3 regions of the Noviherbaspirillum sp. ST9 genome follow, and region 3 is predicted to be linked to each of the others. Evidence: predicted binding sites of a transcription regulator. Region 3 holds the regulator's gene; each other region holds the start of a gene.
What was found. Region 3 encodes sigma-54, which starts transcription at its own class of promoters, with help from an activator protein. Its sites were predicted from a motif close to TGGCANGNAANCTGCTTT; they were not measured.

Region 1 (2,269 bases), on a different contig from region 3:
CAAACAGTTTTTTCATCTCACCCCTCCTTTAGAGTGCTTCTTTACCGGTTTCGCCGGTACGGATACGAACGACTTGCTGCAAGTCGAACACGAAGATCTTGCCGTCGCCGATCTTTCCGGTGCGGGCCGAGCTCTCGATCGCTTCGATGGCGCGGTCAACGATGGCGTCATCCACGGCAGCTTCGATCTTGGTCTTGGGCAGGAAGTCGACCACATATTCGGCGCCACGATACAGCTCGGTGTGGCCTTTCTGGCGCCCGAAGCCCTTTACTTCCGTGACCGTAATGCCCTGGACACCGATCGCCGAGAGGGCTTCACGCACTTCATCGAGCTTGAAGGGTTTGATGATCGCAGTGATCAGTTTCATGATTTCCTCGCTTAGAAAGTCTTGGCGACTGACAGGACCAGGCTGTTCTTGCCCAGGTTCTTGCCGTTCGGGCCAACGTAGTTGTCGGTATCGGTACCGATGAGTGCCAGAGCGCCGGTCGCGATGCCGAAGTCCTTGGTCACGCCAACCTTCCAGTCGGTGTAGCTGAACGGCGAGTTGTTCTTCACCTTCTGGTGGCCGGCGTGCAGGTTCAGGGTCAGGCCTTCGCCGATTTCGACGTTAGCCCCGATGTCGAGGTAGCCACTGCGCTTGCTGTCGACGAAGCCGAACAGGTTGGTCAGCGAGTGCGAATACTTGATATAGGCCGGGCCGTAGCCGAGCTGACCGTAGATCTCGGTGGTGTTGGCGCTCGGGCTCAGGTTGTTGGACGGGTACTGGTAACGCAGGACACCCAGGTCATAGGAAACGCCGTCGACGATCTCGCCGCGCTTGCCGGCGTAGATATCCCATTCAATGCTGGCGTCGCCGCCCGGGACATCCTTGATCCACTTGATGGTGGACAACCACGTACCGGCGTAGAATCCGGTTGGGTTGTTAACGTAGTCTGCGCCACCCTGCAGGGCCGGCTTCAGACGGGTCTGGGAGATGCCGCGATAGCGGTAGTCACTCACCACCGATGCGTTGAAGCTGACTTCATGATCCGGCTTCTTGTCCTGGGCCTGTGCAAGGCTGCCCGTGAAGGCGGCGGCGATGGCAGCGGCAAGAATAATTTTTTTCATGGCGTTTCCCTTTTGATGGCGTTGGAAAAATGGGCGAATTGCATTTTTCCAACTACTTAGCAGGACTCATGCCACCGGTTTACCGCGCAGATGCGTTATCATTTTTATAATTTCGTGCTTTGCTCGTGGACTGCTCACACCTTTTTAAGGCAGTGCACCACGAAGTTCGCACCAAGGTGATGCGCACCACTTTTGCGCGCACCACTGAAGTGCGGCTTTTTCATCTTAGGATTGATTATGGACAAGACAAATTTCTTCAACGATCTCCAGGCAAAGATCAGCCAGGCAATCGAAAATTCGCCGGCGAAAGACATCGAGCGCAACGTCAAGGCCATGCTGACGCAAGGCTTTTCCCGGCTGGACCTGGTGACGCGCGAAGAATTCGATATCCAGAGCCAGGTACTGGCAAAGACCCGCGCCAAGCTCGATGCACTGGAAGCCCGCGTGGCGGAACTGGAAGCACAGTTGAAGAAACCCTGATCGATGAGCCTGGCCGTTCTGAAAAGCCGGGCCCTTGCCGGCATGCACGCGCCGGAGGTGACAGTAGAAGTCCATCTCGCGAACGGCCTGCCATCCTTCACCATCGTTGGCCTCCCCGAAACCGAGGTCAAGGAATCCAAGGACCGGGTGCGCGCCGCGCTGCAAAACGCCTGCTTCGAATTTCCTGCACGACGTATCACCGTCAATTTGGCCCCGGCTGACCTGCCGAAGGAATCCGGGCGCTTCGACCTCCCCATTGCCTTGGGCATTCTCGCTGCGTCTGGCCAGATGCCGGCCGACGACCTGGATAAATACGAGTTCGCCGGCGAACTGTCGCTCTCCGGCGAATTGCGTCCGATCCGCGGCGCCCTTGCCATGACCTATGCGATGCACCGTGCGGCAGGCAATTCCGGCAAGCAGCGCGCATTTATCCTGCCGCGCGCCAATGCGGAAGAAGCCGCGCTCGTCCGTGATGCCACCATTTTCCCGGCTGACACCTTGCTGCAGGTATGTGCCCACTTTGCGGCAATGTCGCAAGAAACAAGGCTTTCCCGGTACCGCCCTGCAGCAAACCCGATGCGGCCGGCGTACCCCGATTTTGCCGACGTCAAAGGTCAGGCCCAGGCGAAGCGGGCACTTGAAGTGGCGGCAACAGGCGGCCACAGTGTCCTCATGGTCGGCC
Region 2 (2,269 bases), on a different contig from region 3:
GGTATTCCAGGAGGAAGCGTTGCTCCTGCGAATACCGCCCGTATCTATCGTCTTACCAGCTCGTCTCGCGCTCCGCGGTGGCGCTGATGCGATGAATGGACAGATCGGCGCCGTCAAATTCCTGCTCCGGATCGAGACGCAGGCCGACGAGCTTCTTCAACAGGCCGTAGATGACCAGTCCGCCAAGCGCAGCAATCGTCAGACCCATGAGTGTACCGATCAGCTGCGACATGAACGACACGCCGCCAATCCCGCCCAGCGCCTTCAGGCCGAAGATCCCGGCAGCAAGTCCGCCCCATGCGCCGCACAGGCCGTGCAGCGGCCACACGCCGAGCACGTCGTCGATTTTCCACTTGTTCTGCGTTAGCGTGAACATCCAGACAAAGATCGCGCCTGCAATGCCGCCGGTAATCAACGCACCGAGGGGATGCATCAGGTCCGACCCCGCGCACACGGCGACCAGGCCGGCGAGCGGGCCGTTGTAGGCAAAGCCGGGGTCGTTCTTGCCCAGCAGTACTGCCACCAGCGTACCGCCGACCATGGCCATCAGGGAGTTGAGCGCGACCAGGCCATTCATCTTGTCCAGCGCCTGCGCACTCATGACGTTGAAGCCGAACCAGCCGACGGTCAGGATCCATGCGCCGAGGGCGAGGAAAGGAATGTTTGAAGGCGGATGCGCGGCGATGGCGCCATCTTTCGAGTAACGCCCGCGGCGTGCGCCGAGCAGCAGCACCGCCGGCAACGCGGCCCAGCCGCCGACCGCATGCACCACCACCGAGCCGGCGAAGTCGTGGAATTCTTCCGAGAACGCTGCCTTCAGCCATGCCTGGATACCAAACTTCTGGTTCCAGACGATGCCTTCAAAGAAGGGATAGACCAGGCCCACCAGCAGCGCCGTTGCGGCCAGCTGCGGATAGAAGCGCGCCCGTTCGGCAATGCCGCCCGAGATGATGGCCGGAATCGCCGCTGCAAACGTCAGCAGGAAGAAGAACTTGACCAGCTCGTAGCCATTCTTTTGGGCAAGCGTCGTGGCGTCGGAGAAAAAGTCGACGCCGTAGGCAATGCTGTAGCCGATAAAGAAATAGGCAATCGTTGAAACGGCAAAATCGACTAAGATTTTGACCAAGGCATTGACCTGGTTCTTCTTGCGCACGGTGCCAAGCTCGAGAAACGCGAACCCGGCGTGCATGGCAAGAATCATGATGGCGCCGAGCAGGATAAATAAGGCATCGGCACCGTTTTTAAGCGCATCCATGAAAAACACTCTCCCTGTTAGTGTGCAAGATTGGTTTAATGCTCATCCATGAAGCAAAATCTATTCCATTTTGGTGCAAACAGGCAACTATTTGATTTACAAGTGGAAATTTTTTTGACAATAGTTGGTATAAACGAAAATGCACCGTTGCAGTGCATTTTCGCCGTCCAGTTTGGGGAGACACGATGATTCCTTGGCTGGAGACGGACTCCCCCTTTCCGGACGTGAGCTGCGCATTGACGGAAGAGGATGGCGCACCCGGACTATTGGCGGCCGGTGCCGATCTGTCGCCGGCGCGCTTGCTGGAGGCGTATCGCCACGGGATCTTTCCGTGGTTTTCGGAGGGTCAGCCCATCCTCTGGTGGAGCACCGATCCGCGCATGGTGCTGTTTACTGAACGCTTCGCCATTTCGCACAGTCTGAAAAAAACGTTGAAGAAAGTCCAACGGAGCATGTCGACCGACCGCAGGTGGGAAGTCCGCTTCGACTCCGCGTTCGACGAGGTGATGCGCGCGTGCGCTTCGCCGCGCAAGGATGGCGCCGGCACCTGGATTTCGGACGACATCGTCCGCGGCTATGTCGGGCTGCACCGGCAAGGCTATGCACACTCTTCGGAGGTATGGCTGGACGGGCAACTCGTCGGGGGCGCGTATGGCGTCTGCATCGGCCGGATGTTCTATGGCGAGTCGATGTTTGCGCGCGTAACGGATGCGTCGAAAATCGCCCTCGCCTGGCTGGTCCACTTCCTGCGAGCGAATGGCGTGACCCTGATCGATTGCCAGCAGGAGACCGGCCATCTCGCGTCGCTCGGCGCCGTACCGATCCCGCGCAAGGACTTCGTCAGGCATTTGCGACAGGCAACCGCCCTTCCTCCCATCACGGCGTGGAAGCCGGAAAACCTGTTTTGACCGGCGCTGCAAAAGCCCTGCGCATTGACGCGCTAACAGTGTAAATTACCGATATCGTAGTCAGGCTTCCCGCACATGACGCACCTAAAAGACCTGCCTTTTGCAA
Region 3 (2,269 bases):
GCGGATCATTGTATCGGCAATGCCAGAAGCTCGCAGTCGCACGCCCGACATTCGCCGCGTGGCGGCGGCCAAATAAAAAGGGCGCATTGATGCGCCCTTGATCGTCATGGCCCTGACGGGCCGGAGAAATGTCACGCAGCGGCCGATGTGTCCGGCATGCGCTTGAACGATTCGTGCTGGTGGTCCTGGATCTTTGTCTTGTACTTCAGTACCTGACGGTCCAGTTTGTCAATCAATGTGTCGATGGCAGCGTACAGGTCTTCCGCAAAACTCTCGACATGAATGACGTTGCCCCGTAGTCGCAGATTGACTTCTGCTCTCTGTCTCTTTTCCTTTTCTGACGGTTTTTCCACACCCAAGATGACTGCGATATCAATGACATGGTCGAAATGGCGGATGATGCGTTCCAGCTTGGTTTCCGTATATTCGCGGATGGCCGGTGTCAGTTCGAGGTGATGTCCACTGATTGTAAGATTCATACAGCGCTCCTATGGATGGCGTCGCTGGAGGTTCGCACGTGCCCGCGTAGTCGAGCTACGCCGAACACAGCAACTACACTACAACACGAAAGCTACAGGGATTTGCGCAGATTGACTGGAGGGATTTTCAGGGCTTCGCGATACTTCGCGACGGTACGTCGTGCCACGACCATGCCTTGCTCCCCCAACATATCCGCAATTTTGCTGTCTGAGAATGGATTCTTGGGGTCTTCTGCTCCTATCAATTGTTTGATCAGCGCGCGGATTGCCGTCGATGAAGCTTCGCCCCCCGCTTCTGTGGCGACGTGGCTGCCGAAGAAGTACTTCAACTCGAACATGCCATGGGGGGTCAGCATGTACTTTTGAGTTGTCACACGAGAAATAGTACTCTCGTGTAAACCCAGTGTATCAGCAATTTCACGCAAGACAAGAGGGCGCATGGCGACGGCGCCATGGGAGAAGAAATTGCGTTGGCGGTCGACAATCGCCTGGGCGACGCGCAGGATCGTGTCGAAGCGCTGGCGCATGTTCTTGATCAGCCACTTGGCTTCCTGCAGCTGCGAAGTAAGCGACCCCTCACCCTTGCTCTGCTTGAGGATGTTGGCGTAGAGGGCATTCACGCGCAGGCGCGGCATGACGTCATGGTTGAGGAAAACCTGCCAGCCGTTCTTTGTTTTCTTGACAATGACGTCGGGGACGACGTAATCGGACGCATCCGAGGCAAACAGCGCGCCGGGGTGCGGATTGCAGCTGCGGATGACCGCCTGCGCCTCACGCAGGTCTTCTTCGTCGCAGTCGAGTGCCTTCTTCAGCTTGTTGAAGTCGCGCTGCGCGAACAGGGCGAGATGATTTTCGACGATGTCCAGCGCGCGGCGGCGCGTCACGAGCGCAATTTTCGGAAAGCGACGGATCTGGATTGCAAGACACTCGGATGCATTGCGTGCACCGACGCCTGCGGGCTCAAAGCTCTGGACCAGTTTCAGTGCGACGGCGAGTTCCTCGAGTTCGATCCCGAGCTCTTCCGGCAGACGTGCGTGGATTTCCTCGAGCGGTTCTTCAAGGTAGCCGTTGTCATTGAGCGCGTCGATGATCAGTTCGACGAGTGCGCGGTCGCGATGCTCGCGCACAGTGACGCGCATCTGCTCCAGCAGGTGCTCGCGCAGTGTGACTTCGTGGGCCTCGAGCTGAGGGCGTGCGTCGTCGTCTTCGGGCGCCTTTGAGGTGCGCGCGACGTCGTCGAAACTCCAGTCGCTGTCGCCGGAGCTGGCATCCGATCCCTCTGCGTTGCCACCTTCAAACGCACCTTCGGGTTCTTCGGATGAAGACGCGCTGCTGCTGCCTTCCGCTGCCGGTGCTTCCGTCGTGCTGCCGTTTGCCGTCGGGGATGCGCTGATGGCGCCGTCAGCAAGCAGGCGAACGGAATGGTCGAGGGGATCGTCGACCCGCTCCAGCATCGGGTTGTCCGAGAGGATCTGTTCCAGCTCCTGGTGCAGCTCGAGCGTCGACAGCTGCAGCAGGCGGATCGACTGTTGCAACTGGGGCGTCAGCGCCAGATGTTGCGAGATTCGAAGTTGGAGTGTCTGTTTCATACGTTCTGGTCTTCTTCCGTCACATCCGGAAGTGTTCACCCAAATACACGCGCCGCACCGACTCGTTTGCAATGATGTCGTCAGGACGGCCGCTTGCCAGGACTGAGCCCTGGTTGATGATATAGGCTCTGTCGCAAATGCCCAAGGTCTCCCGCACGTTATGGTCGGTAATCAGCACGCCGATGCCGCGTTCCTTGAGGA

Region 1: ACNOHI_RS01210 (TorF family putative porin) is a predicted target of sigma-54. The motif match lies at 1,164-1,181, and genes of this name have one in related genera.
Region 2: ACNOHI_RS20995 (ammonium transporter) is a predicted target of sigma-54. The motif match lies at 1,306-1,323, and genes of this name have one in related genera.

What each region holds. Positions count from the first base shown of each region.
Region 1 is NZ_JBLWFR010000001.1:262,662-264,930, reverse strand. It holds gene ACNOHI_RS01220 (ammonium transporter) at 1-16, opposite strand, end outside; gene ACNOHI_RS01215 (P-II family nitrogen regulator) at 29-367, opposite strand; gene ACNOHI_RS01210 (TorF family putative porin) at 379-1,107, opposite strand; gene ACNOHI_RS01205 (accessory factor UbiK family protein) at 1,345-1,587, shown strand; gene ACNOHI_RS01200 (YifB family Mg chelatase-like AAA ATPase) at 1,591-2,269, shown strand, end outside.
Region 2 is NZ_JBLWFR010000009.1:193,706-195,974, reverse strand. It holds gene ACNOHI_RS20995 (ammonium transporter) at 53-1,255, opposite strand; gene aat (leucyl/phenylalanyl-tRNA--protein transferase) at 1,441-2,163, shown strand; gene ACNOHI_RS20985 (arginyltransferase) at 2,239-2,269, shown strand, end outside.
Region 3 is NZ_JBLWFR010000004.1:503,201-505,469, forward strand. It holds gene hpf (ribosome hibernation-promoting factor, HPF/YfiA family) at 132-479, opposite strand; gene ACNOHI_RS11545 (RNA polymerase factor sigma-54) at 572-2,068, opposite strand; gene lptB (LPS export ABC transporter ATP-binding protein) at 2,088-2,269, opposite strand, start outside.